DNA from 4 places in the Variovorax restrictus genome. Region 3 is predicted to be linked to each of the others. Evidence: predicted binding sites of a transcription regulator. Region 3 holds the regulator's gene; each other region holds the start of a gene.
What was found. The regulator sigma-54, encoded in region 3, starts transcription at its own class of promoters, with help from an activator protein. The targets are predictions, from matches to a motif close to TGGCANGNAANCTGCTTT.
Positions count from the first base shown of each region.

Region 1: the regulator sigma-54 is predicted to act here: its motif matches at 4,699-4,716, upstream of ACSFA0_RS11240 (transglutaminase family protein).
Region 2: the regulator sigma-54 is predicted to act here: its motif matches at 4,855-4,872, upstream of glnA (type I glutamate--ammonia ligase).
Region 4: the regulator sigma-54 is predicted to act here: its motif matches at 4,701-4,718, upstream of ACSFA0_RS05660 (urease subunit gamma).

Region 1 covers NZ_JBPJZH010000001.1:2,383,903-2,391,044, forward strand. The annotation lists gene ACSFA0_RS11235 (circularly permuted type 2 ATP-grasp protein) at 1-1,030, opposite strand, end outside; gene ACSFA0_RS11240 (transglutaminase family protein) at 1,124-4,642, opposite strand; gene ACSFA0_RS11245 (DNA internalization-related competence protein ComEC/Rec2) at 4,811-7,142, shown strand, end outside.
Region 2 covers NZ_JBPJZH010000001.1:1,584,102-1,591,243, forward strand. The annotation lists gene ACSFA0_RS07425 (pseudouridine synthase) at 1-193, shown strand, start outside; gene ACSFA0_RS07430 (YVTN family beta-propeller repeat protein) at 295-1,287, shown strand; gene ACSFA0_RS07435 (polysaccharide deacetylase family protein) at 1,274-2,080, shown strand; gene ACSFA0_RS07440 (sterol desaturase family protein) at 2,100-3,071, shown strand; gene ACSFA0_RS07445 (EI24 domain-containing protein) at 3,130-3,972, shown strand; gene ACSFA0_RS07450 (competence/damage-inducible protein A) at 3,969-4,769, shown strand; gene glnA (type I glutamate--ammonia ligase) at 4,919-6,334, shown strand; gene ACSFA0_RS07460 (hypothetical protein) at 6,474-7,004, shown strand; gene glnL (nitrogen regulation protein NR(II)) at 7,006-7,142, shown strand, end outside.
Region 3 covers NZ_JBPJZH010000004.1:12,122-19,263, reverse strand. The annotation lists gene argS (arginine--tRNA ligase) at 1-1,620, shown strand, start outside; gene ACSFA0_RS21055 (SPOR domain-containing protein) at 1,640-2,326, shown strand; gene ACSFA0_RS21050 (thiol:disulfide interchange protein DsbA/DsbL) at 2,439-3,089, shown strand; gene lptA (lipopolysaccharide transport periplasmic protein LptA) at 3,212-3,886, shown strand; gene lptB (LPS export ABC transporter ATP-binding protein) at 3,901-4,695, shown strand; gene ACSFA0_RS21035 (RNA polymerase factor sigma-54) at 4,715-6,274, shown strand; gene ACSFA0_RS21030 (THUMP domain-containing class I SAM-dependent RNA methyltransferase) at 6,287-7,142, shown strand, end outside.
Region 4 covers NZ_JBPJZH010000001.1:1,196,984-1,204,125, reverse strand. The annotation lists gene ACSFA0_RS05670 (response regulator) at 66-1,064, opposite strand; gene ACSFA0_RS05665 (hybrid sensor histidine kinase/response regulator) at 1,123-4,659, opposite strand; gene ACSFA0_RS05660 (urease subunit gamma) at 4,780-5,082, shown strand; gene ACSFA0_RS05655 (HupE/UreJ family protein) at 5,118-5,741, shown strand; gene ACSFA0_RS05650 (urease subunit beta) at 5,752-6,057, shown strand; gene ureC (urease subunit alpha) at 6,057-7,142, shown strand, end outside.

The DNA.
Region 1 (7,142 bases), on a different contig from region 3:
GGTCGAGGAACTGGTCGTCGAGCCGCTTGATGAGCCCGTGCACCGGCCGCAGGCCCTGCAGCGTCTTGAGGTAGACGCGCTGGTCGCGCACCGTCAGGTCGTTGCCCTCGACCAGCGTGACGCCGAGGTAGCGCGCCAGGTAGGCGTGCTCGAAGTAGGTTTCGTTGTAGGGGCCGGGGGTGAGCAGGGCGATGTGCGGCGGCGAGCCGGCCGGGCACATGCGCTGCAGGCCTTCCATCATGGCGCTGTAGGTGGCCGCGAGGCGCTGCACCTGCAGTTCCTCGAAGGCCTGCGGGAACTGCCGCGACACGGCCAGGCGGTTTTCCAGCAGGTAGCCCAGGCCCGAGGGGGCCTGCGTGCGCTGCGACACCACCCACCAGTTGCCGTCGGGGCCACGCGCCAGGTCGAAGGCCGCGATGTGCAGCCAGGTGTCGCCGGGCGGCTTCACGCCGTGCATCGGGCGAAGGTAGCCGGGGTGGCCGCGCACCAGCGCATCGGGCAGCAGGCCTTCGGCCAGCAGTTGCTGCGGACCGTACACGTCGGCCATCACCCGGTCGAGCACGCGCACGCGCTGCAGCACGCCGGCTTCGATCTGTGTCCAGCTCTCAGGCGAGACGATCAGGGGGAACAGGTCGAGCGACCAGGGCCGCTGCGGCCCGTCGGCATCGGCGTAGACGTTGTACGTCACGCCGTTGTCGCGGATCTGCCGCTCCAGGTTGATGGCGCGCCGTGGCAGGTCGGTGAAGCCGCCGCTGCCCAGATGCTCGAAGAAGCGGGCCCAGGGGGGCGTCAGCGCTGTGGTGGTGGCCGCCGGGGCCGGTGATTCGAGGGGCGCGGGTGGCGGGAGCGCCGCGTCGTGCAGGGGTGCGCCGGCCGGCGCGGGCTGCTGACGAGACACCCCCGCTGGCGTGACGGCGCCACGCAGTTCGTCGAAATGACCAGGCGCGGCCGGCGGCGCCAGCGCCGAGGCCAGCGCGGCGGGGGATTCGAGCGACTGCGCGCCGAAAAGGGAGTCGTTCAACGGTTCCACGGTGCGCCGATTGTCACACCGCGGTCACGCGCGCACGGCAACCGCCGCACGACAAAGCACCGGCGTCTGCGCAATGCGGCCGCGTGGGCCGCCTCATCGGCGCAGGTCGAGGGTGAACGGGAACTCGCGGCTGCCGGCCAGTTCGATCGTGGCCGGCGGAACCTTCATCAGGCCCGGCGTATGGCCCATGCGGGTGAAGCGCGCCATGCGTCGGCTCTCGGCCTCGTAGGCGTTGACCGGGAAGGTGTCGTAGTTGCGTCCGCCCGGGTGGGCGACGAAGTACTGGCAACCGCCCAGCGAGCGCTTCATCCAGGTGTCGACGATGTCGAAGGTCAGCGGCGCGTGCGCGCCGATGCTCGGGTGCAGCGCCGACGGCGGGTTCCAGGCCTTGTAGCGCACGCCGGCGACGAATTCGCCCACCGTGCCGGTGGGCTGCAGCGGCAGCACCTTGCCGTTGACCGTGATGACGTGACGGCTTTCGTTCAGGCCGGTCACGCGCACCTCGATGCGTTCGAGCGACGAGTCGACATAGCGCACCGTGCCGCCGGCCGAGCCTTCCTCGCCCATCACGTGCCACGGTTCGAGCGCGTTGCGCAGCGACAGTTCGACGCCCATCGCCTGCACCTGGCCGACCAGCGGGAAGCGGAATTCGAGGTGCGGCGCGAACCAGTTCGGGTCGAAGGGGAAGCCGGCCTGGCGCATCTCGCTGATGACGTCCTCGAAGTCCATCTTGACGAAGGTCGGCAGCAGGAAGCGGTCGTGCAGCTCGGTGCCCCAGCGGGTGGCTGGCGCCTTGTACGGTTCGTCCCAGAAGCGCGCGATGAAGGCGCGCAGCAGCAGCTGTTGCGCGATGCTCATGCGTGCGTGCGGTGGCATCTCGAAGGCGCGCAGTTCCAGCAGGCCGAGGCGTCCGGTGGACGAGTCGGGCGAGTACAGCTTGTCGATGCAGAACTCGCTGCGGTGCGTGTTGCCGGTCACGTCGACCAGGATGTTGCGCAGCGTGCGGTCGACCAGCCAGGCGGGCATGTTGGCGCCGTAGATCTCGCGGTTCTTGGCGATCTCCTTGAGCGCGATCTCCAGCTCGTAGACCTGGTCGTTGCGGGCTTCGTCGACACGGGGCGCCTGGCTCGTCGGGCCGATGAACATGCCCGAGAACAGGTAGCTCAGCGACGGGTGGTTGTGCCAGTACAGCAGCAGGCTGGCCAGCAGCTCGGGGCGGCGCAGGAAGGGGCTGTCGTTGGGCGTGGCGCCACCCATCACGAAGTGGTTGCCGCCGCCGGTGCCGGTGTGGCGGCCGTCGGTCATGAACTTCTCAGCCGACAGGCGCGTCTCGAAGGCCGCGTCGTACAGGAACTCGGTGTGGGCGACCAGTTCCTTCCAGTTGTTGGCCGGGTGGATGTTGACTTCGATGACGCCCGGATCGGGCGTGACGGCCAGCATCTTCAGGCGCGGATCGCGCGGCGGCGGGTAGCCTTCCATCACGATCTGCAGGCCGAGCTGTTGCGCGGTGGCCTCGATGGCCGCGACCAGGTCGAGGTAGTCCTCCAGGCGGCGCAGCGGCGGCATGAAGACGTAGAGCACGCCCGACGAGTTGCCGACCTTCTCGGCCGCCGGCCCGTTGGCGCGGCGCGGGTCGCGCACCTCGACGCACAGCGCGGTACGGGTGATCCAGTGGGCCGACTCGCCGCGGCGCGGCTGGCGCGGCGTGGTGGGGTCGGTGTCGTCCGCTGACGCTGCGCCCGGGCCTGTCGGGGCGCTGGTCGCCGTCGCCGTGCCGGGGCCCTGCATGCGCAGGGCGGCCGGCGTCTGGGGCGGCGTGCCGAAGGCGTAGGGCACGGCGCCCAGGTCGTCCTTCGGGCCGGTCGGCAGGCCGGCGTAGCGCGTGCGGTAGTCGGCGTAGTTCGGCAGGTCGCCCAACGGCGCGGTCGGGTCGCGGTCGACGAGATACGGGTAGTCGCCCTTGCTGGCCCACGGCTGCGAGTCGAGCGGCAGGCGGTAGCCCATGGGCGAGTCGCCGGGGATCAGGTACATGCGGTCGTCGCGCAGGAACCAGGGGCCGGTCTTCCAGCCTGGGCCTTCGAGCGCGGGCGCGTCGCGGTCGGCGTTGCTCGGCTCGATCGGCAGCATGTAGCCGATGACGGCGTCGAGCTTCTGCGTGAACACGCGGCGCAGGCGCACGCGTTCCATCTCGTCGTCGAGCTTGGAGTCGAAGGGGTCGACGTTGACCGGCAGGCGGCGCTCGCGCCAGAGGTAGTAGTACGTGTCTTCGTAGCCGGGCTGGATGTAGCGCTCGGTCAGGCCGAGGCGATGCGCCAGCACGGTGGTGAAGCGGCGCGCGTCTTCGCTCGTGTAGTGCGTGGGCACGCGCTCGTCGGCGAAGAGTTCGGGGTTGTGCCAGATGGTCTGGCCGTCGGCGCGCCAGAAGATCGACAGCGCCCAGCGCGGCAGCTGCTCGCCCGGGTACCACTTGCCCTGCCCGAAGTGCAGGAAGCCGCCGTTGCCGTATTCGGCGCGCAGCTTCTGCACGAGTTCGGTGGCGTAGCCGCGCTTGGTCGGGCCCAGCGCATCGGTGTTCCATTCGGCGGCGTCGCGGTCGCTGGTGGCCACGTAGGTCGGCTCGCCGCCCATCGTCAGGCGCACGTCGCCGGCGGCCAGCCGCTTGTCGACGGCGTCGCCCAGGGCCAGCACCTCGGCCCACTGCTCGTCGGTGTAGGGCTTGGTGACGCGTGGCGATTCGTGGATGCGGGTGACGACCATCTCGTGGCCGAACTCGACCTCGGCGTCGTCGACCACGCCTTCGATCGGCGCGGCGCTCGAAGGCGTAGGCGTGCAGGCCAGCGGGATGTGACCTTCGCCGGCCAGCAGGCCCGAGGTGGCATCCAGCCCGATCCAGCCGGCGCCGGGCAGGTAGACCTCGCACCAGGCGTGCAGGTCGGTGAAGTCGACCGTCGTGCCGCTCGGGCCGTCGAGTGCCTTCACGTCCGGCGTGAGCTGAATCAGGTAGCCCGAGACGAAGCGCGCGGCAAGACCCATGTGGCGCAGCAGTTGCACCAGCAGCCAGCCCGAATCGCGGCAGGAGCCGCTGCCGTTGGTGAGCGTTTCTTCCGGCGTCTGCACACCGGGCTCCATGCGGATGAGGTAGTCGACGTCGCCCTGCACCTGCTGGTTGATGCCCACCAGGAAGTCGATGGTGCGCTTCTCGGTGCGGTCGATCTTGTCGAGGTAGGCCTGCACCAGCGGCGTCGGCGGTTCGACCACCAGGTAGGGCGCGAGCTCGTCGGCCTGCTCGGCCGTGTACTTGAAGGGGAAGTTCTCGGCCTGCGGCTCGAGGAAGAAGTCGAAGGGGTTGTAGACCGCCATCTCGACCACGAGGTCGACCGTGACTTTGAATTCGCGCGTCTTCTCGGGGAACACCAGGCGGGCCTGGTAGTTCGCGAACGGGTCCTGCTGCCAGTTGATGAAGTGCTGCTCGGGCTCGATGCGCAGCGAGTACGAAATGACGTTGCTGCGGCAGTGAGGCGCCGGGCGCAGGCGAACCACCTGCGGGCCGAGCTGCACCGGACGGTCGTACTTGTAGTGGGTGACGTGGTGAAGTGCGGCGTGAATGGACATCGGTTTTTCTCGGAGCGGCGACAGGTCTCGGGTGAGACGCATACTAGCCCACCGGCGAAGCAATTAACGCGCCACGAAAAGCGTGTAGGGGAGGGTCGGTGGCATGGATCAGGGAGCGATTTCTTGAGGGCGCAGCACGCGTTGCGCGGCTGGGCGCCTTTCGTGGCAATGGCCGGCGCGATCGTGGGCGCCGCCTTGCAGTTGCAGCAGGCGGCGCTGTGGCCGGCTTGGCGCTATGGGATGTTGGCCGGGACGGCGAGCCTGGCGCTGTACGCCGTGTGGCGCACGCGCCATCACGGTCGAGGCGCGCTGGCGGCGCTGCTGGTGGTCGCGGCGCTCGCCAGCGCCGGCTTCACGGGGTGGCGCGCGGCTCGCTATGCCAGTGAGGCATTGGACCCATCGCTCGAGGGCCGCGACCTCCAGGTGACCGGCGTGATCGCCCAGATGCCGCAGCACGATGAGAGCGGCACGCGCTTCCGGTTGGATGTCGAGTCGGCGCAATGGGCCGGCGGCGCGGCCGGCGAGCCAGCGCCGCCACGCGTGCCGCGCCGCATCGCGCTGGGCTGGTACGCCGAGGGCACCGGCCTGTGGGGCCGGGGTGCGGAGGAGGCGGTCGCACTGCCGCCGATGCGGCGCCCCGCCGCGCTGCACGCCGGCGAACTCTGGCGCTTGACCGTCCGCCTCAAGGCGCCGCACGGCAACCTCAACCCGCATGGGTTTGATCAAGAGCTGCAGCTGTGGGAGCAGGGCGTGCAGGCGACCGGCTACGTGCGCACCGGCGCCCGCGATGCGCCGCCGGAACGCGTCGCCGTCACCTGGCAGCGACCGATCGAGCGCGCCCGCGAAGCGGTGCGCGACGCGGTCTTCGAGCGCGTGACCGACCGGCGCCTGGCCGGCGTGATCGCCGCGCTGGTGACCGGCGACCAGGGCGCCATCGACCGCGCCGACTGGGACGTCTACCGCGCGACAGGCGTCGCCCATCTGATGGCGATATCGGGCGTGCACATCACCATGTTCGCGTGGCTCGCGGCCCTGCTCGTCGGCGCGCTGTGGCGGCGCAGCACGCGGCTGATGTTGTTCTGGCCCGCCCAGCAGGCCGCGCTGGCAGGCGGGGTGATGTTGGCGGCGCTGTACGCGCTTTTCAGCGGCTGGGGCGTGCCTTCGCAGCGCACGGTGTGGATGCTCGCGACCGTCGCGTTGCTGCGCATCGCCGGGCGTCGCTGGCCCTGGCCCTGCGTCTGGCTGCTGGCTTGTGCGGTGGTCGTCGCGGTCGACCCCTGGTCCTTGATGCAGGCCGGCTTCTGGCTCAGCTTCGTCGCGGTCGCGGCGCTGTTCGCGACCGATGCCATGGCCGAGGCCGGCCAGCCGCTCACCTTTCGCCGCCGCCTCGGCCGGCTGGCGCGCGAGCAGGCCGTCGTCACGCTGGCGCTCACGCCGCTGACCCTGCTGCTGTTTCAGCAGGTGTCGGTGGTCGGGCTGATCGCCAATGCGCTGGCCATCCCCTGGGTCACGCTGGTCGTCACGCCGCTGGCCATGCTCGGCGCGTTGCTGCCGTGGGCCTGGGATGCGGCGGCGTGGGCGGTGCAGGGCCTGTCGTGGTGGCTGCAGTGGCTCGCGGCGTGGCCGTTCGCGACCGTGTCGACGGCGGCACCGCCGTTGTGGGCGGCGGTCGGTGGCGTGGCGGGCGGTGTGCTGCTGGCGATGCGGCTGCCGTGGTCGATGCGCGTGCTGGGCCTGCCGCTGTTGTTGCCCGTGGTTCTATGGCAAGCGCCACGCCCGCCTGTCGGTGAGTTCGAGCTGCTGGCTGCCGATATCGGCCAGGGCAATGCGGTGCTGGTGCGCACCGCCAGCCACACGCTGCTGTATGACGCCGGCCCCCGCTACAGCCTGGAGAGCGATGCCGGCCACCGCGTGCTGGTGCCGCTGCTGCGCGCACTGGGCGAGCGCCTCGACACCGTCGTGCTGAGCCACCGCGACAGCGACCACACCGGCGGCGCTGCGGCGGTGCTGGCCATGCAGCCACAGGCCGCGCTGCTCAGTTCGATCGAGGCGGGCCATCCGCTGCAGGCGCTCCGTCCGGTGCAGCGCTGCATCGCCGGCCAGCGCTGGAGCTGGGACGGTGTCGAGATCGAGGTGCTGCACCCGGTGGCGGCGGACTACGACGTCGCATCGGCCAAGGCCAACACCGTTTCCTGCGTGCTGCGCATCGGCAACGGGCGGGCGACGGCGCTGCTGGCCGGCGACATCGAGCGCGCGCAGGAGGCCGCGCTCGTCGCCCGTAGCGCCGACGGTGCCCTGCGCGCCGACGTGCTCCTGGTCCCGCACCACGGCAGCAAGACCTCGTCGAGCCCGTCGTTGCTCGATGCGGTCCGGCCGCGGCTGGCGCTGGTGCAGGCCGGGTACCGCAACCGCTTTGGCCACCCGGCGCCGCCGGTGCGCGAGGCCTACGAGGCAAAGGGCACGGCCGTCATCGACAGCCCGCATTGCGGCGCAGCCCGAT
Region 2 (7,142 bases), on a different contig from region 3:
GCTGCACCTGCGGCTCACGCTGACCGAGGGCAAGTACCACCAGGTCAAGCGCATGGTGGCGGCGGTCGGCAACCGGGTCGAGGCGCTGCACCGGTCGCAGATCGGCACGCTGGTGCTGCCGGCCGAGCTGGCGCCCGGGCAGTGGCGCTGGCTTACCGCGTTGGAGGTGGAAGCGCTGCGCAGTGCGCGCTGACGTGTGGCTTTGCGGGCGAATTTGCACGCGTGGCACGCAGAAGGTCAGCCGCCGCTAAGGCTTGCACGTTAAGGTTCGACCTGCTCACCCGGAAGCCTCCCTTGCGATTTCTTGCCACCGCCCATGGCCGCCTCGCGGCCTTCTTCTTCGCCTGCGCCCTGCACGCGTTGCCCGCCCTGGCCGCTGAAGCGCCGCCGCTCTTCGTGCTCAATTCGCTCGACGCCACCGTCAGCGTGATCGACCCGACGACCTGGACGGAGAAGACGCGTATTCCGACCGGCAAGGAGCCGCACCACATCTACATGACGCCGGACGAGCGCTCGGTCATCGTGGCCAATTCGGCCGGCGATTCGCTGACCTTCCTGAATCCGCGCACGGGCGACGTGCAGCGCGTGGTCTACGGCATCATCGACCCGTACCAGCTGCAGTTCTCGCGCGACATGAAGTGGTTCGTGACCGCGGCCAACCGCCTGAACCACGTCGACATCTACCGCTGGGATGGCAAGGACCTGACGCTGGCCAAGCGCATCGCCACCGGCAAGACGCCCAGCCACATCTGGATCGACGCGACCAGCACCGTGGCCTACGTCACGATGCAGGACAGCGACGAACTCATCGCCGTCGACCTGGCCACCCAGACCATCCGCTGGCGCATCGCCACCGGTCCGATGCCGGCCGACGTCTTCGGCGTGCACGGCGACCGCACCCTGTTGGTCGGCCTGACCGGCAGCGACGGCGTGCAGGTGTTCGACGTGGCGGGCCCGCAGCCCAAGGCGGTCGGCAAGATCGTCACCGGCAAGGGCGCGCACGCGTTCCGTTCGGCAGGTGACGGGCAGAGCGTGTTCCTGAGCAACCGCGTGGCCAACACCATCAGCCGCATCGACCTCAAGACACTGCAGGTGATCGAGACCTACGCTGTGCCGGGCGGCCCCGACTGCATGGACCTGTCGGCCGACGGCAAGACCTTGTACGTGACCTCGCGCTGGGCCAAGAAGCTCAGCGTGATCGACCTGGCCAGCCGCAAGGTGGTGCGCCAGGTGAACGTCGGGCGCTCACCGCATGGCGTGTGGACCCTGGACCATGCCAAGCGCTGAACGGCCGGCGCGCCGCCGCCTCGTCGTCGGTCTGCTCGCTTTCTGCCTCGCGGGCAGCGCGATGGCGCAGGCGAAGTGCGAGAAGCCTCTGTACCTGACCTTCGACACCGGCCACATGGGTGTCGCGCCGCTGATCGCCGAGGTGCTCAAGCGCCAGGACGTGCGCGTGACCTTCTTCGGCGCGGCCGAGCGAACGTTGACCGACGGCGACAGCCTGGACAACCACTGGGCCCCGTGGTGGAAGGCGAGGGCGGCCGAGGGCCACGAGTTCGCCTCGCACACCTACGACCATGTCTACTGGCGCGGCGACGTGAAGGGCATCGAACCGCAGTTCCGCGTGCGGCCCTCGGCCGGCGGCCTGGCCGGCCGGGAGTTCACCTGGAGCGCGGCCAAGTACTGCGAGAACCTCCAGAAGGCCAGCGACCGCATCGGTCACGTCACCGGCAAGAAGCCGCTGCCGTTGTTCCGCGCGCCGGGCGGCAAGACCTCGCCCAAGCTGCTGGCGGCCGCCAAGGCCTGCGGCTTCGCGCATGTCGGCTGGGCGCCCGCGGGTTTCCTGGGCGACGAGCTGCCCAGCGAGACCTTCCCCAACGACAAGCTGCTGCAACAGGCACTCGACCGGATCCAACCGGGCGACATCCTGCTGGCTCATCTGGGCATCTGGTCACGCAAGGACCCCTGGGCACCGGCCGTGCTCGAGCCGCTGATCGTCGGGCTGAAGGCCAAGGGCTTCTGCTTCGAGACGCTGCGGGCGCACCCCGCCTACCGCGACTGGATCGCGGCGCACCCCTGAGCACCGAGGCGGCGCAGCGATGGAATGGTTCACCGATCTCTTCTCGAACTGCCAGCAGTGGCTGTTCGAGGCGGTCGTGCAACCGCTGGTCTATGGCATCGGCTTGGGGGGGTATGTCGAAGACGCTTTCAACGCCACCGGCTGGCTGCTGGTCGGCCTGATCCAGATCGCGGTGCTGCTGGCCGTGATCGGCCCGCTGCAGCGCTGGCGGCCGGCCGAGCCGGTGGTCGACCGGCGCGCGATCCGCACCGACGTTCTCTACACGCTGATCCACCGCCTGGGCCTGTTCCGCCTGGGCATGTTCTTTTTGCTGCAGCCTCTCTTCGACGACGGGCTCGGCCTGCTGCGCGGCGCCGGCTGGGGCACGCTGCACCTCGACGAGCTGTGGCCCGGCGTGACCGACGTGCCCTGGGTGGCCCTGGTGATGTATCTCATCGTGCTCGACTTCGTCGAGTACCTGATCCATCGCGGCCAGCACCGCTTCGACTGGTGGTGGGGCCTGCATTCGCTGCACCATTCGCAGCGCCAGATGACGATGTGGAGCGACAACCGCAACCACCTGCTCGACGACATCCTCCACGACACGATCATCGTGCTTGTCGCGCAGTTCATCGGCGTCGCGCCGGGGCAGTTCATCGCCATCGTCGCGTTCACGCAGCTCAGCGAAAGCCTGCAGCATGCGAACCTGCGCGTCGGCTTCGGCGCGATCGGCGAGCGGTTGTGGGTCAGCCCGCGCTTTCATCGGGTGCACCATGCCATCGGCATCGGGCATGAATCCGCCGGCCCATCGACCCTGGGTGGGCACAACTTCGGCGTGCTGCTGCCGTGGTGGGACATGATTTTCCGCACCGTGAATTTCGAGCCGCGTTACGCTGCCACCGGCATCCGCGACCAGGTAGAACCCGACGCGCAGGGCCGCGTGCGCGACTACGGGCGCGGCTTCTGGTCGCAGCAGTGGCGCGGGCTGCGCCGGATGGTCGGGCGCGGCTGAGGCTTTCGGCCACCTGCATCGCGGCGTCTTCACGGCGCGGCGTTATCCTCGGCACCCCATGCGCCTTCTTCTCGATTCCTTCTGGCGAGCCGCCGCCTACTGCATGCGCCCCCGGGTGATCGTGCTGTCGCTGGCGCCGTTGCTCGTGATCGCCGTGCTGGCGGCGGGCTTCGGCTATTTCTACTGGGCATCGAGCGTGGCCTGGATGCGCCAGACGCTCGACGCCTGGCCGCTGCTGTCGAGCTTCTGGAGCTGGATCGGCGGCCTGTTCTCCAGCGACGTGCCGTCGCTGCTCGCGCCGCTGGTGGTGGTGTTCGCCGCGACGCCGGTGATCGTGCTCGTGTCGCTGGTCGTGGTGGCCGGGCTGATGTCGCCGGCGCTCACGCGGCTCGTCGGCGAGCGGCGCTTTCCCGCGCTGGTGCAAAAGAAGGGTGCTTCCTTCGCGGGCAGCCTTCTGCGCTCGCTCGGGCTCACGCTGCTGGCGCTGGTCGCCATTCTGGTGTCGATGCCGCTCTGGCTGATCCCCCCACTGGTGCTGGTGTTGCCGCCGCTGATCTGGGGTTGGCTGACCTACCGCGTGATGAGCTTCGATGCGCTGGCTGAGCATGCCGACGCCGAGGAACGCGCCGCCGTGCTGCGCCAGCATCGCCTGCCGCTGCTGGCCATCGGCGTGCTGTGCGGCTACCTGGGCGCGGCGCCGAGCATCGTGTGGGCCTCGGGCCTGCTGTTCGCGGCGGCCTTCTTCGTGCTGGTGCCGCTGGCCATCTGGATCTACACGCTGGTCTTCGCCTTCTCGGCGCTCTGGTTCGCGCATTACTGCCTCGATGCGCTCGGGCAACTGCGTCTGCAGCGCGCAGAGGCGTCGGCGCCCCTCGTCATTTCTCCTCTGGAATCCCCATGACCCGTGCATTCGGCCTGATCATCGTCGGTGACGAAATCCTCTCCGGCAAGCGCCTCGACAAGCACATGCCCAAGGTCATCGAGCTGCTCGCGGCACGCGGGCTGCAGTTGGGCTGGGCCGAGTACGTCGGCGACGTGCCGACGCGCATCACGGCCGCACTGACCCGGGCCTTCGCGTCGGGCGACATCGTGTTCTCCACCGGCGGCATCGGCGCCACGCCCGACGACCACACGCGTCAGTGCGCGGCCAAGGCGCTGCGTCGCCCGCTGGTGCTGCATCCGGAGGCCGAGGTGCTCATTCGCGAGCGCATGCAGGACACCGCGCGCGAGCAGGGCGTCTCCTACGAACCCGACCGACCCGACAACATCCATCGGCTCAACATGGGCGTGTTCCCCGAAGGGGCGGAAATCATCCGCAACCCCTACAACAAGATCCCCGGGTTCAGCGTCGACCATGTGCATTTCGTGCCGGGCTTTCCGGTGATGGCCTGGCCGATGATCGAATCGGTGCTCGACAGCCGCTATACCGCGTTGTTCACCCAGGGTCAGTCCAGTGAGAAGTCGGTGATCGTCTTCGGTGCCATGGAAGCCACCCTCACCCCCTTGATGGAGGCCATCGAGGCGACGCATGCCGGCGTCAAGGTGTTCAGCCTCCCCAGCGTGGACCACCCCGAGTACGGGCGTCATATCGAGCTCGGCGTGAAGGGTGCGCCGGCGCTTCTGGATTCCGCGTACGCGCAGTTGCTGGCCGGGTTGCGCACCTTCAATGCGCGGTTGGGTCCCGAACTGGTGCGCTAGTTCGAGATGCACCAAAGTGGGCATTCGATGCCTTCCTTTGGTGATCTGGCAGGATGGCGGTGCCCGGGGGACGCCGACCTGCCAATGGCACAGAAACTGCATTCCCTCATCGTTGTATTTCCAACCACTCATCCAACCAGGAGAAATTGATGGCAAAGACCGTCGCCGATGTACTGAAGCTCGTCAAGGAAAACGAGGTCAAGTTCGTCGACTTCCGCTTCACCGACACCCGCGGTAAAGAACAGCACGTGACCGTGCCGGTGTCTGCTTTCGACGAAAGCAAGTTCACCGACGGCCATGCCTTCGACGGTTCTTCCATCGCTGGCTGGAAGGGCATCGAAGCCTCGGACATGCAGCTCATGCCCGACCCGAACACCGCCAACATCGACCCCTTCTTCGAAGAGACGACGCTGATCCTGACCTGCGACGTGATCGACCCGGCCGACGGCAAAGCCTACGAGCGCGACCCGCGTTCGCTGGCCAAGCGCGCCGAGGCGTACATGAAGGCCTCCGGCCTGGGCGACACCGCCTACTTCGGGCCGGAACCCGAATTCTTCGTGTTCGACAGCGTCCGCTGGAAGAACGACATGTCGGGTTGCTTCGTCAAGATCGACTCCGAAGAAGCCTCGTGGAACACCGACAAGGAATACGAGCACGGCAACACGGGCCACCGCCCGGCGGTCAAGGGCGGCTACTTCCCGGTGCCCCCGGTCGACAGCTTCCAGGACATGCGCTCGGAAATGTGCCTGGTGCTCGAAGCCCTGGGCATCCCGGTCGAAGTGCATCACCACGAAGTGGCCAACGCCGGCCAGATGGAACTGGGCACCAAGTTCAGCACGCTGATCCAGCGCGCCGACTGGGTCCAACTGCAGAAGTACGTGATCCACAACGTGGCCCACGCCTACGGCAAGACCGCCACCTTCATGCCCAAGCCCATCGTCGGCGACAACGGCTCCGGCATGCACGTGCACCAGTCGGTCTGGAAGGACGGCAAGAACCTGTTCGCCGGCGACGGCTACGCCGGTCTGTCGGAATTCGCGCTGCACTACATCGGCGGCATCATCAAGCACGCCCGGGCCCTGAACGCCATCACGAACCCCGGCACCAACAGCTACAAGCGCCTGGTGCCCGGCTTCGAAGCCCCGGTGAAGCTGGCTTACTCGGCCAAGAACCGCTCGGCCTCGATCCGCATCCCGTTCGTGGCCAACCCCAAGGGCCGTCGCGTCGAAGCGCGCTTCCCCGATCCGCTGATGAACCCGTACCTCGGTTTCGCCGCGCTGCTGATGGCCGGCCTCGACGGCGTCGAGAACAAGATCGATCCGGGCGAAGCCGCGACGAAGGACCTGTACCACCTCCCGCCGGAAGAAGACGCGCTGATCCCGACCGTGTGCCACAGCCTCGACCAGGCGCTGGAGCATCTGGACAAGGACCGCGCCTTCCTGACCAAGGGTGGCGTGTTCACCGATTCGTACATCGATGCGTACATCGAGCTGAAGATGCAGGAAGTCACGCGCATGCGCATGGCGGCGCACCCGGTCGAATTCGACATGTACTACTCGCTGTGATCGCAGGCCTTCGGGCCTTCGGCGCAGTGCGAAAAAGGACGGCTCCGGCCGTCCTTTTTCTTTGGCGGGGAACGGCGCGCCGGAACGCCGCTCGAATTGCATGAGAATCCGCTGTCTGCGTACATCTCCTCACAGGACCATGAAGACTTCATCCCTTGTCGTGTCCCTCATCGCCTCGTTGGCTTCGCTGGCCTCGCTGCCGGCGCATGCGCAAGAGCGCGTCTGGCGTTGTGGCAACGAATACACCAACAACGCGGCCGACGCGCAGAAGCGTGGCTGCAAGGTGATGGAGGGTGGCAATGTCACGGTGGTCCAGACGCCGCGCCCCGCGGGTTCAGGCGGTAGCGTGTCGAGCGGCGGCGGCAGTGGGGGTGGCAGCGCCGCGCGCGCGCCGGCTGGTAGCCCCCGCGTCGAGGGCGCCGACCAGCGCGCACGCGACGGCGAGGCGCGCTCAGTGCTGCAATCGGAACTTCGCAAGGCGGAAGCCCGCCAGGCCGAGCTGCTCAAGGACTACAACAACGGCGAGCCGGAGAAGCAGGGCGCCGAGTCGCGCAACTACCAGAAGTACCTCGACCGCGTGAGCGAGATGAAGGCGGAAATCGCTCGCAACGAAAGCGACATTGCCGGCATCCGCCGTGAGCTGGGTCGCCTGCCACCGTCGAATCCTTGACATGGCCTTCGGCAAGACCAATTCTTCCCCCAAGCGCTTCCAGCCCTTCGACCTTCTCGCCACGCTCATCGCGGTGGTCAAGTCCGACGGGGCCGTGCTGTTCGCCAACGCCGCCCTTGAAGACGTGCTCGGCACCTC
Region 3 (7,142 bases):
GCTGGTGCCAAGGCCGCCTTCGAATCGCCCAAGGTGGCGGCCCACGGCGATTTCGCCAGCACGGCCGCCATGCAGCTGGCCAAACCGCTCGGCCGCAAGCCGCGCGAACTGGCGGAGCAGTTGAGTGCCGCGCTCTTCGCCATGCCGGCTTTCGCACAGTGGGTCGAGGCGATCGAGATCGCCGGTCCCGGTTTCCTCAACATCCGGCTGAAGACTGCAGCCAAGCAACAGATCGTGCGCGAGGTGCTGGCCGCCGGCGACACCTTCGGCCAACAGCCGGCGCGCGGCGACAAGGTGCTGGTGGAGTTCGTCTCCGCCAACCCGACCGGCCCGCTGCACGTGGGCCACGGTCGCCAGGCCGCGCTGGGCGACGCCATCTGCAACCTGCTGGCGGCCCAGGGCGCCGACGTCTACCGCGAGTTCTATTACAACGACGCCGGCGTGCAGATCCAGACGCTGGCTAGCAGCACGCAGCTGCGGCTGCAAGGCTTCAAGCCGGGCGACGCGCAATGGCCGAGCGGCGAGAAGGCCGCGGCGTACAACGGCGACTACATCGCCGACATTGCGGAAGACTTCAAGGCCAAGAAGACCGTCAGCGCCGACGACCGCGAATACACCGCCAGCGGCGACGTGGACGATATCGACTCGATCCGCCAGTTCGCCGTGGCCTACCTGCGCCGCGAGCAGGACCTGGACCTGAAGGCCTTCCAGGTCAAATTCGACAACTACTACCTGGAGTCGAGCCTGTACACCAGCGGCCGCGTGGCGGCGACGGTGCAGAAGCTCGTGGACGCTGGCAAGACCTACGAGCAGGACGGCGCGCTGTGGCTCAAGTCGACCGACTACGGCGACGACAAGGACCGCGTCATGCGCAAGCAGGACGGCACGTACACCTATTTCGTGCCCGATGTGGCGTACCACATCGCCAAGTGGGAGCGCGGCTTCCACCGGGTGGTGAACATCCAGGGCACCGACCACCACGGCACCATCGCCCGTGTGCGCGCCGGCCTGCAGGCCGCCGGCGTCGGCATTCCGGCCGGGTATCCCGACTACGTGCTCCACACCATGGTGCGGGTGGTCAAGGGCGGCGAGGAAGTGAAGATCAGCAAACGCGCCGGCAGCTACGTCACGCTGCGCGACCTGATCGAATGGACCAGCACCGACGCGGTCCGTTTCTTTCTGCTCTCGCGCAAGCCCGACACCGAATACACCTTCGACGTCGACTTGGCGGTCGCGAAGAACAACGACAACCCGGTCTACTACGTGCAGTACGCGCATGCGCGCATCTGCTCGGTGCTGACGGCCTGGGGTGGCGACGAGGCCGCGCTGAAGGCGGTCGACCTGTCGGCGCTCGAGAGCCCGGCCGCGCAGGCGCTGATGCTGATGCTGGCGAAGTACCCCGAGATGCTCACCGCCGCCGCCAAGGATTTCGCGCCGCACGACGTGACCTTCTACCTGCGCGAGCTGGCCGCCAGCTACCACAGCTACTACGACGCCGAACGCATCCTGGTCGACGACGAGGCGGTGAAAAAGGCGCGCCTGGCGCTGGTCGCCGCCACCGCGCAGGTGCTGCACAATGGCCTCGCGATCCTCGGCGTGAGCGCGCCGCGCAAGATGTGATGACCTTCTTTCCCTCACCATGAAAACAAGACAACGCGGCAACACGGTCATCGGCCTGATCATCGGCATCGTCCTCGGCCTGGGCGTGGCGCTCGGCATCGCGGTCTACGTCACCAAGGTGCCGATTCCGTTCATGACCAAGACCCAGCGCGGCGGCGCCGAGCAGGACGAGGCCGAGGCCCGCAAGAACCGTGACTGGAACCCCAACGCACCGCTCGCCGGCAAGCCGTCGGCGCGCACCCCGCCCGAGCAGCCCGCCTCGGTCGGCCCGCTGAACCCGGCCGCGCCCGCCAGCCCGGTGCCGGCCGTGGTCGCGCCCGACGCGCGCAGCGCCGCCGCCTCGGCCGCCCGCGCCCGCCCCGACACCAGCGTGCCGGCGGCGTCGTCCGACCCGCTGGGCGACCTGGCGCGTGCGCGTGCCGGCATCACCGCGCCGGCCACCACCACTGCCGCGGCCGACGGCGCCGACCCCTTCGTGTACTTCGTGCAGGCCGGGGCCTTCCGCAGCAACGACGATGCCGAGGCACAACGCGCCAAGCTGTCGCTGATGGGCGTCGAGGCGCGCGTCACCGAGCGCGAGCAGGCCGGTCGCACCGTCTACCGCGTGCGCGCGGGCCCCTTCAACAAGAAGGACGACGCCGACCGTCTGAAGTCGCGGCTCGACAGCGGCGGCCTCGAATCCAACCTCGTGCGCGTCCAGCGCTGAGCGCCGCACAGGGCGTGACCGAATCGGCGTCCTCGGGCGCCCATCCCTGGCTGCGGGAACTCCGCAGCCGCTGCCCGGCTCTGTCAGCCGCACAGGAGAAATTTTGATGACCATGAACCGCCGTGACTTTTCGCTGACCGCTGCCTCCCTCGGGCTGCTCCCCCTCGCCGCCACCGGCGTGCACGCCCAGGCCCGCACGCCGAAGGCCGGCACCGACTACATCGTGCTGGGCAAGCGCGCGCCGGTCGACACGCCTGCCGGCAAGGTCGAAGTGGTCGAGTTCTTCTCGTACAACTGCCCGCACTGCGCGGCCTTCGAGCCGCGCCTGGACTCATGGGTCAAGAAGCTGCCGGCCGACGTGGTGTTCAAGCGGATCCCGGTGCCGTTCGTGGGCAACGACACCGAAGCGAAGCAGCGCCTCTACTACACGCTGGAAGCCATGGGCAAGGTCGACTCCTTCCAGATGAAGCTGTTCCAGGCCATCCACCAGCAGCGCCAGCCGCTGGTCGGCGATGCCGCGATCCTGGCCTGGGCCGAGAAGCAGCCCGATCTGGACGGCAAGAAGTTCGCGGACCTGTTCAAGTCCTTCTCGGTGGCCGGCAAGGCCAAGCGCGCCACCCAGCTCACCAGCGACTACCAGGTGGCCGGCGTGCCGGCGCTGGGTGTGGCGGGCCGCTGGTACGTGGACGGCGACACCGCCGGTTCGCTCGACCGCGCCCTCGAGGTGGTCAGCCTGCTGACCGCCGAAGCGCGAAAAGGCTGAGCCTGCGGCCGTTCGACCCGGCCGTGCCACCTTCTCAAAGCCCGCCTTGGCGGGCTTTTTCGTCCGGGCGACCGGATGCACTGGTCCGGCGCATACAATCGTCGAGCAAGTTTCGTGCCTTTATGACACTTCGATCCCACACTCCCTTCTCCTCCCTCCTGCGCGCCGGCTTTGCCGCGCTGCTGCTCGCCGTCGCTACCGTGCCGGCGCTGGCCGAAAGGGCCGACCGCACCAAGCCCATGAACATCGAGGCCGATGCCATGCGCTACGACGACCTGAAGCAGACCAGCGTGTTCACCGGCAACGTGGTGGTGACCAAGGGCACCATCATCATCCGCGGTGCGCGCATCGACGTGCGCCAGGACCCGGAGGGCTACCAGTACGGCGTGGTCACCGCCGCGCCCGGCAAGCTGGCCTACTACAAGCAGAAGCGCGACTCCGGCGTCGACGAATGGACCGAGGGCGAGTCGGAGGTGATCGAGTACGACAGCCGCGCTGACAACGTCAAGTTCATCCGCCGCGCCATCATGCGGCGGCTGATCGGCGCCAAGGTCAACGACGAGACAACGGGTGCCCTGATCGTCTACGACCAGAGCAACGACACCTTCACCGTGAATGGCGCGCCGCTGCCGCCGGGCGCCAGCGTGGCGACCGGCGACAAGGGCAGCCGTGTGCGCGCCATCCTGACGCCCAAGTCAGCCGGTGCGGATGCCGCCCAGCCGAGTGCACCCGCCGCGCCGGCACCCGGCCGCGGCCTGCGCCCGAGCACCACGCTCGGCGGAGAAGCGCGCCCGTGAACGACCGCGTGGACATGGCGAAGCAGGCCGTCCCGGCCGGTGCCGGTGCGGTCGAAGGCAGCCGGCTCCAGGTGCGCGGTCTGCAGAAGCGCTACGGCAGCCGACAAGTCGTCAAGAACGTCTCGCTCGACGTGCAGAAGGGCGAAGTCGTCGGTCTGCTCGGGCCCAATGGCGCCGGCAAGACGACCTCGTTCTACATGATCGTGGGCCTGGTGCGGGCCGACGCCGGCGAGATCAGCATCGACGGCGAGCCGATCGCGCACATGCCGATCCACCGCCGCGCCCGCATGGGCCTGAGCTACCTGCCGCAGGAGGCCTCGATCTTCCGCAAGCTGAGCGTGCAAGAGAACGTGCGCGCGGTGCTCGAGCTCCAGCGCGAGCCCGATGACAAGGGCCGCATGGTGCCGCTGTCGAAGAAGCGCACCGACGATCGCCTGAACGAGCTGCTGTCGGACCTGCGCGTCGAGCACCTGCGCGATTCGCCGGCGCTGGCGCTGTCGGGCGGCGAACGCCGCCGCGTCGAGATCGCCCGCGCCCTGGCCACGCAGCCGCGCTTCATCCTGCTGGACGAGCCCTTCGCCGGCATCGACCCGATCGCCGTGATCGAGATCCAGCGCATCGTCAGCTTCCTCAAGAGCCGCGGCATCGGCGTGCTCATCACCGACCACAACGTGCGTGAGACGCTGGGCATCTGCGATCACGCGTTCATCATCAGCGACGGGCAAGTGCTGGCACAAGGCACGCCTTCGGAGATCGTCGACAACGCCGAGGTACGCCGCGTGTACCTGGGCGAACACTTCCGCATGTAAGGGGAGGACGGAACTCTCCATGAAGCAGGGCCTGTCGCTGCGCGTTTCGCAGCATCTCGCGCTCACGCCCCAGTTGCAGCAGTCGATCCGGCTGCTGCAACTGTCCACGCTCGAACTGAGCCAGGAAGTGGAGCAGATGCTCGACGAGAACCCGTTTCTCGAGCGCACCGCCGAAGAGGCCGCCCGTGAGGAGTTCGGCGTCGACGCCGCCGATGCACCGCCACCGCGTGACGACGACTTTTCGCCCGGGCCCGCCGCCACCAGCGACAGCACCACCAGCACGACCGAGGCCGACACCCCGGCGGTCGACGCGACCGAAGCCACGCCCGACTGGGAAGGCGACGGCACCGTCGACATGGCGCCCGACGACAGCGAATGGGGCGGCGACGCGCCTCCGCGCGCCAACAACCTGGGCGACGACGATCGCGCCGACGCCACCGAGCTGGCGCGCAGCCAGGAATCGCTGCAGTCGCATCTGCACCGCCAGGCGCTGAGCCTGCGCCTGAACGAGAGCGACCAGGCCGCGCTGCGCTTCCTGATCGAGTCGCTCAACGACGACGGCTACCTCGAAGAGTCGCTGCCCGCCCTGGCCTCGGGCCTGGCCGGCGACGACAACGACGAGTTCGACGGCCTGGTGCACCACTTCCAGGTGGCGCTCGGCCTGCTGCAGAGCCTGGAGCCGGTCGGCGTGGGCGCGCGCGACCTCGGCGAATGCCTGGCCATCCAGCTGAAGGCGCTGGCCCGTGCGAACGAAAGTGCCGAAGAGGCGCAGATTCGCAAGACCGCCATCGCGATCTGCAAGCAGCCGATGGAGCTGCTCGCGCGGCGCGACTTCAAGCGCCTGGCCACGCTCACCCGCAGCAACGAGGAAGAGGTGCGCAGCGCGCTGCAATTGATCGCCACGCTCGAGCCCAAGCCGGGTCGGCGCTTCGTCGACGTGGAGCGCAACGTCGTGATCCCCGACGTGATCGTCACGCGCATCGGCACTGGCACCAACATCAAGTTCCGCGTGATGCTCAATCCCGACGTGATGCCGCGCCTGCGGGTGCACGACATCTACGCCGGCGCGCTCAAGCAGCACAAGGGCGAGGGCAGCCAGGCGCTGTCGCAGCGTCTGCAGGAGGCGCGCTGGTTCATCAAGAACATCCAGCAGCGCTTCGACACCATCCTGCGCGTGAGCAATGCCATCGTCGACCGGCAGAAGAGCTTCTTCGTGCACGGCGAGCTGGCCATGCGGCCGCTGGTGCTGCGCGAGATCGCCGACGAACTCGGGCTGCACGAATCCACCATCAGCCGCGTGACCACGGCGAAGTACATGTCGACGCCCTATGGCACGGTCGAGCTGAAGTACTTCTTCGGCTCCGCGCTGGGCACCGAGACCGGCGGCAACGCGTCCAGCACTGCGGTGCGCGCGCTCATCAAGCAGTTCGTCGGCTCCGAGAGCATCAAGAAGCCGCTGTCGGACAGCCAGATCTCCGAGATGCTGAAAGAGCAGGGCATCGAATGCGCCCGGCGCACCGTGGCCAAGTACCGCGAGGCGCTGCGCATCGCGCCGGCCAATCTGCGCAAGGCGCTGTAAGCAAGTCCGTTCATGAACCAGCTCCATCTTTTCCTGCCTTGCGCCGCCGGCGTCGAGGACTTTCTTGCGCAAGAAGTGCACGGCCTCACCGGCCTGGCCGGCGACGACCTGATGGCCTCGCGTGGCGGCGTCTTCGTGCGCGGTTCGTGGCGCGACGCCATGAAGCTCAACCTGTACAGCCGCCTCGCGCAGCGCGTGCTGATCGAACTGGCGCACGCGCCGTACCGCAGCGAGAACGACCTCTACGCCATCGCCAGCGGCGTGGCGTGGGAGATCTGGTTCACGCCGAAGCAGACCTTCAAGATCGAGACCACGGCGCAGCACAGCCCGCTGCAGAGCCTGAACTTCGCCACGCTGCGCATCAAGGACGCCATCGCCGACCGTTTCCGCGCCAAGGCCGGCGGCGTGCGGCCGAGCATCGAGACGCAGTGGCCCGACGTGCGCGTGTTCGCGCACCTCACCACCGACACCTGCACGCTCTACATCGACACCTCGGGCGAGCCGCTCTTCAAGCGCGGCTGGCGCCAGGACACCGGCGACGCGCCGCTGAAGGAAACCCTGGCTGCGGCCATGCTGGCCGCCAGCGGCTGGTGGAACCCGGAGACCGGCGCCGTGTCCGATGCGCCGCTGTACGACCCCTGCTGCGGCAGCGGCACCATCGCCATCGAGGCGGCGCAGATCGGCCTGGGCATCCCGGCCGGTGCGCTGCGCCGCTTCGGCTTCGAGAAGCTGCTGCCCTTCCAGCCGCACGTGTGGGAGTCGATCCAGAACGAGGCGGCGGACGCGCCGGCCCGTACCGCGCCGGCCATCTTCGGCAGCGACGTGTCGCACCGCATGGTCGACTTCGCCGAGCGCAACGCCGAACGCG
Region 4 (7,142 bases), on a different contig from region 3:
TCGGCCCGGGGAAAACCCTCTTCCCAGACCCGGCCCGGCCACTGCCGCGACGCCTCTGGATCGCCCTATAGCTCGAACTGCGGCTGCAACTCGCGGATGCGCTTGGTCGCCACGCCGGCCGCGGCGGTGCGGGTCTCGACGCCAAGCTTCACGTAGACGCGTTCGAGGTGCTTCTTCACGGTGGCCGGGCTGCTGCCGAGGATCTCGCCGATGTCGCGGTTGGTCTTGCCCTTGACCACCCAGTACAGCACCTCGGCCTCCCGCGCGGTGAGCTTCAGGCTCAGGCTCATCGCCTCGATGACGGAGGTGTCGGACACCTCGCGCATGATGATCAGCCAGTCGTCGCCCGCGTCGTCGTGGCCGGTCTGCTGGTGCAGGCGCAGCGTGAGCGTTCGCGCGCCCTGCACGATCGACAGCGGCGGCGGCTCGGTCTGTGCGCGCTGCACGTCGGGCAGGTGGCGGTGCAGCCAGTCGAGCACGGCCGGCGGCGTGGCGGGCGCCACGGTGTCGCAGTAGCGCTGCAGCATCTCGCGCGCCAGCGCGGTCTGCCAGATGATGCGACCCTCGGGCAGGCGCACGGTGATGCTGGCGTAGCCGAAGGCGTCGAGCGCGTTGCGCGCCTGGCCGGCCTGCTGCGCCTCCTGCCGCGCGCGGCGGGCGCCCTGCAGGTGCACGTTCATGCGCGCGAGCACTTCCTTCGGCTTGATCGGCTTGGTGACGTAGTCGACGCCGCCGGCCTCCAGCGCGGCGACCAAGTGCTCGGTCTCGGTGAGGCCGGTCATGAAGACGATCGGGATGTGCGCGGTGGCGGCATCGGCCTTCAGGCGGCGCGCCACCTCGAAGCCGTCCATGCCCGGCATCATCGCGTCGAGCAGCACGATGTCGGGCCGGGCCTGCGCGGCGCGGGCCAGCGCGGCCTCGCCGCTGGTGGCGACCAGCACGGTGTAGCCGGATTCGTCGAGCGCGTCGTGGAGCACCGCCAGGTTGTCGGGCACATCGTCGACGATCAACACCAGGTCGGCGTTGCGGGCGAAATCGCGGGTCGGTGGTGTGGAAGCGTTCATTGGAAACCTCCGCGCTTCGCGCTGCGGTGCTGAACGCCTTCGGGCGGCCGGGCGGCGTTCATGCCGAGCAATCCATCGCCTCGAAGCGGAACTGGCGCGCCAGCGCGCGCTGGGCAGCGGTCCAGGCGGCGCATTCGGGTTGCGCAGCGTCGATGGCATCGAGCTGATTCATGATGCCGCGAAAGTAACCCAGTCCGACGGCTTCCTGCAGCGCGCGCAGATGCGTGAGCGACGGGCGCACAAGCGTAGCCGCCACAACGGGTGCCGCGGTCGGCGCAGCAGCGGTGTCGGTCCAGCGAATCGGCAATTGGCGCTCCAGCCAGTCGAGCAGTTCGCTGTGTCGCACGGGCTTGACGAAGAAGTCCTCCGGCGCGATGCCCACGTCGTTCTCCAGCCGCTTGTCGAAGGCGTTGGCCGAGACGATGGCGACGCAGCGCGGCGCCATCGACGCATCGAAGCCGCGCGCACGGCGGATGGTCTCCCAGCCGTCGATGCCCGGCATCGCGAGGTCGACGAACATTGCGTCGGGCCGGAAGCCAGCGGCGATGAGGTCCAGCGCATCGTGGCCGCTGGCTGCGGTGCGCAGCTCGAAGCCGATCGGCGCCAGCACGTCGACCAACAGCTCGCGGTCGGCCTCCTCGTTGTCGACCACCAGCACGCGCAGGCGCGGCCCCTGGTAGCCGCGGCGCGGGCGTGCCGCCACCGCAGGCGCCGCTGCGGCACGGCCGGCCAGCGCGGCCTCGTGCACCCGCGGCAGGAAAAGTCGCACGCGAAACACCGAGCCTTGACCAGGCGTGCTCCGCACCGACATCTCGCCGCCCATCAGGTCGGTCAGCATCTTGGCGATGGTCAGGCCCAGCCCGGCACCGGGCGCAGCGGCACGCGCGCTCACGCCCGCGGCCTCGCCCCGCGCGAAGGGCTCGAAGATGCGGTCGATCTCGTCGGCCGACATGCCGGGGCCGGTGTCGTCGATGTCGAGCGTCGCGAACTCGCGCGCATAGCGCAGCCGCAGCGTGACTTCGCCTGCACGGGTGAACTTGATGGCGTTGCCCAGCAGGTTGATCAGGATCTGCCGAACCCGCTTCTCGTCGGCGCGCACCACCTCGGGCACGTTGCCCGCCGCGTCAAAATGGAAGGCCAGTCCCTTCTCGGCCGCCTGCAGCTCGAACATGTCGGCCAGTTCGCGCATCGCCGCAGCGAAGGGCATCGGCCGCGCATGCAGCGTGAGCTTGCCGGCCTCGATGTGGGCGATGTCGAGCGTGCCTTCGATGAGCGACAGCAGGTGTTCGCCGCCGCGCTTGATCACGGCAACCGCCTGCTGGCGGTGCGGCGGCACGGTCGCGTCTTCGCCCATCAGCTGCGCGTAGCCGAGGATGGAATTGAGCGGCGTGCGCAGCTCGTGGCTGATGGCGCTGATGTAGCGGCTCTTGGCCTGGTTGGCATGGTCGGCCTGCTCGCGTGCGATGTCTGCGCTCTGCTTGGCGGCCTGCAGCGCACGGTCGGTTTCCTTGTGCAACTCGATCTCGCGCATGAGCAGCCGCGTCTGCCGGTTCGATTCTTCCTGCGCCACCTTGCGGCTCTGGTGCGCCAGCACCAGCCACCAGGCCACAATGCCCGCGATGAGGAGCAACGCCATGTAGCTTTTCAGGAAGCCGGACTTGAGCGACGCGTGCTGCGCCTTCATCACCGCAGTGGCGGCATCGCCGGCGGGCATCAGACCCAACGCGCTTTCGCCGAGCGCGCGGAGCTCCTGCTGGTAGAGCACGCCGAAGACCGTAGCCAGCAGCGGCACGATGACCAGCGTGAGCAGCAGGAAGTGGCCGAGCCCGGTGTCGAGGTACGGCCACACGCGCCGCGGCAGCAGCCAGCGCAGCGCCCCCGACCACTGCACCGACAGGCTCGCCTGCGGCTTGCAGAGGTCGCCGCAGCGCGCGTCGAGCGTGCAGCACAGCGAGCAGATCGCGCCCTGGTAGGCGGGGCAATGCGCCATGTCGGGGCCTTCGTACTCGCGCTCGCAGATCACGCAGCGCTGCACGCGCAGGCGCTGGTACGGGCCGGCGTCGGGCTCGAACTGGATCCAGTGGATGCCTTTCGCGCCGGCGTCTGCCGTGCGCTGCACCGGGCCGCGCGCCAGGTAGTACTTGCCGCGCGTGGCCCAGGCGATGATCGGCGCGGCCACCAGCGCGGTGCCCATGGCGATGAGCGCAGAGAAGGCCTGCGGCAGCGGCCCGAAGACCCCGAGGTGTGCCGTGATCGACAGCACCGAGGCCAGCGCCATCGCGCCCACGCCGACCGGGTTGATGTCCCACAAGTGCGCGCGCTTGAACTCGATGCCCGGCGGCGACAGGCCCAGCGGCTTGTTGATGACCAGGTCGGCCACCACCGCCATCATCCAGGCGATGGCGATGTTGGCGTAGAGGCCCAGCACGTCGCCCAGCGCCTCGAACACGTTCATTTCCATCAGCATGAAGGCGATGAGCGCGTTGAACACCACCCACACCACGCGGCCCGGGTGGCTGTGCGTGACGCGCGAGAAGAAGTTGCTCCAGGCCAGCGAGCCGGCGTAGGCATTGGTCACGTTGATCTTCAGCTGCGAGATCACGACGAAGATCGCCGTGGCCGCGACCGCCCAGCCGTAGTCCGGGAAGACGTACTCGAAAGCCGCCAGGTACATCTGGTTCGGATCGACCGCGCGTTCGGGCGGCACCATGTGGCCGATGGCGAGGTAGGCCAGCATCATCCCGCCCACCATCTTGAGCACACCCATCACGACCCAGCCCGGGCCGCCCATCAGCACCCCACCCCACCAGCGCCTGCGGTTGGCCGGTGTCTGCACGGGCATGAAGCGCAGGTAGTCGGCCTGCTCGCCGAGCTGGGTGATGAGGGCGATGCCGACCGTCAAGGCGGCACCAAACAAGTGCAGATCGAAGCCGATGGCGCGCCCTGCGGCGCCAGCGTAGTGCGTCAGCCCCGAAAACGCCCCAGGATCGCGCACCAGCACATAGATGAAGGGCACGACCAGCATGAGCAGCCACACGGGCTGGGTCCACATCTGAAGCCGACTGATGGCCGAGACGCCATGGGTCACCAGCGGAATCACCACGAGCGCACAGACCAGGTAGCCCCAGGCGGGGGGTATACCCAGTGCGAGTTCGAGCGCATAGGCCATCACGGCCGCCTCGAGCGCGAAGAAGATGAAGGTGAAGGACGCGTAGATGAGCGAGGTGAGCGTCGAGCCGATGTAGCCGAAGCCGGCGCCGCGGGTGAGCAGGTCCATGTCGACGCCATAGCGCGCGGCGTAGGTGCTGATGGGCAGACCGGCCAGGAAGATGATCAAGCCGGTGACCAGCACCGCCCAGAAGGCGTTGACGAAGCCGTACTGCACCAGCAGCGTGGCGCCCACCGCCTCGAGGATCAGAAAGGACGCGGCGCCGCCGAAGGCTGTGTTGGCCACCCGCCATTCCGACATGGTGCGAAAGCGCTGCGGCGTGTAGCGCAGCGCGTAGTCTTCCAGCGTCTCGCGCGCCACCCAGCTGTTGTAGTCGCGCCGGACCTTGACGATGCGTTGCGGCGCGTCGTCGGAAGGGGGAGGCATCGCGGTGTCGTTCACACCGTTTCGGTGCAGGTTCTGTGCCACGGCACGAGTGTTGCATCGGCGGGACGGCTGCCCATAATCGGGCCCTCTCTTGCCATCACGCCCGCACCCCGACCGCCCATGGAACTCACACCTCGCGAAAAAGACAAGCTGTTGATCTTCACGGCGGCGCTGCTGGCCGAGCGCCGCCAGGCCCGTGGGCTGAAGCTCAACTACCCCGAAGCCGTGGCGTTGATTTCCGCCGCCGTGATGGAAGGCGCCCGCGACGGCAAGAGCGTGGCCGCGTTGATGAGCGACGGCCGCAGCGTGCTCACGCGCGCCGACGTGATGGACGGCGTGCCCGAGATGATCCCGGACATCCAGGTCGAGGCCACCTTCCCCGACGGCACCAAGCTGGTCACGGTGCACCAGCCGATCGTCTGATCCCTTTTTTCTCTTTCCCCCGAGCGGAGATTCTCATGCGCCTGACGCGTTCCTCTTTCGCAGCCCTGCTGCCCTCCCTGGCTGCGGCCACCCTCGGCGCCTTGCCGCTGCTGGCCTCGGCCCACGTCGGCGCGGATGGCGCGGCGCACCACGACATCGGCTTTGTGCAGGGCTTCCTGCACCCCTTCACCGGCATGGACCACCTGGCTGCGATGGTCGCGGTCGGCCTGTGGAGCGCATTGATCGCGCGCGGCGCCCGTGACGTGCTGTGGGCACCCGTCGGCTTCGCGGCGATGCTGCTGGTCGGCGCGCTCGTCGGCCTGGCGGGCGTGCAGGTGCCGGCGGTCGAACCGATGATCGCCGCATCGCTGCTGGTGATCGGCCTGCTGGTCGTCACGCGGCTGCGCCTGCCCGGCCCGGTCGCCGCAGCGGTGGTCGGCGCCTTCGCCGTGTTCCATGGCGTGGCGCATGGCTACGAATTGGCGGGCGATCACGGGGCCGGTTTGGCGATCGGCGGCATGGTGCTCGCCACCGCGCTGCTGCACGCTGCAGGCATCGCAGTCGGCTGGGCGCTGCGCCAGCGCAGCGCTTGGCTGCCGCGTGTGGCCGGTGCGGCCGTCGCGCTGTTCGGCGCGGCCCTGCTCATGCCACTGGCCTGAGGCTCATCGCATGATCCCCGGCGAACTCTTCACCGACGAGGGCGAGCACACCCTCAACCCCGGCCGCCGCACGCTCACGATGGTCGTGCAGAACACGGCCGACCGTCCGATCCAGGTCGGCTCGCACTACCACTTCGCCGAAACCAACGGTGCGCTGGGCTTCGACCGCGAAGCCGCACGCGGCATGCGGCTGAACATCGCGTCGGGCACGGCGGTGCGCTTCGAGCCGGGCCAGCAACGCACGGTCGAACTGTGCGACTTCGCCGGCGACCGCGTGGTCTACGGCTTTCGCGGCCTGGTGCAAGGAAAACTCTGATGGCAACGATTGGACGCCGCGCCTACGCGGAAATCTTCGGCCCCACCGTGGGCGACCGCGTGCGGCTGGCCGACACCGACCTCGTGATCGAGGTCGAGGCCGACTACACGTTGCGCGCCGGCGGCTACGGCGAAGAGGTGAAGTTCGGCGGCGGCAAGACGATCCGCGACGGCATGGCGCAGTCGCAGCGGATGCGCAGCGAAGGCGCCGTCGACACGGTGATGACCAATGCGCTGATCCTCGACCACTGGGGCATCGTGAAGGCCGACATCGGCCTGAAGGACGGACGCATCGTCGCGATCGGCAAGGCCGGCAACCCCGACGTGCAGCCGGGCGTCGACATCGTCATCGGCCCGGGCACCGAGGTGATCAGCTGCGAAGGCAACATCGTCACGGCCGGTGGCATCGACAGCCACATCCACTTCATCGCGCCGCAGCAGATCGAAGAGGCGCTGACCTCCGGCGTGACCACGATGCTCGGCGGCGGCACCGGCCCGGCCACCGGCACCTTCGCCACCACCTGCACGCCCGGCCCCTGGCACATCGAGCGCATGCTGCAGGCGGCCGACGCCTTCCCGATGAACCTGGGCTTTCTCGGCAAGGGCAACGCCAGCCTGCCGGCCGCGCTGCACGAGCAGATCGACGCCGGCGTGATCGGCCTCAAGCTGCACGAAGACTGGGGCACCACGCCCGCCGCCATCAGCAACTGCCTGGACGTGGCAGACGCCACCGACACGCAGGTGGCGATCCACTCCGACACGCTCAACGAATCGGGCTTCGTCGAGAACACCATCGCGGCCGTCAAGGGCCGCGGCATCTGCGCCTTCCACACCGAAGGCGCTGGTGGCGGCCATGCACCGGACATCCTGCGCGTGGTGGGCGAGGACAACTTTCTGCCCTCGTCGACCAACCCGACGATGCCCTACACCGTGAACACGCTGGACGAGCACGTCGACATGCTCATGGTGTGCCATCACCTGGACGCCGGCATCGCGGAAGACCTGGCCTTTGCCGAGTCGCGCATTCGCAAGGAGACCATCGCGGCGGAAGACATCCTGCACGACCTGGGCGCCATCAGCATGTTC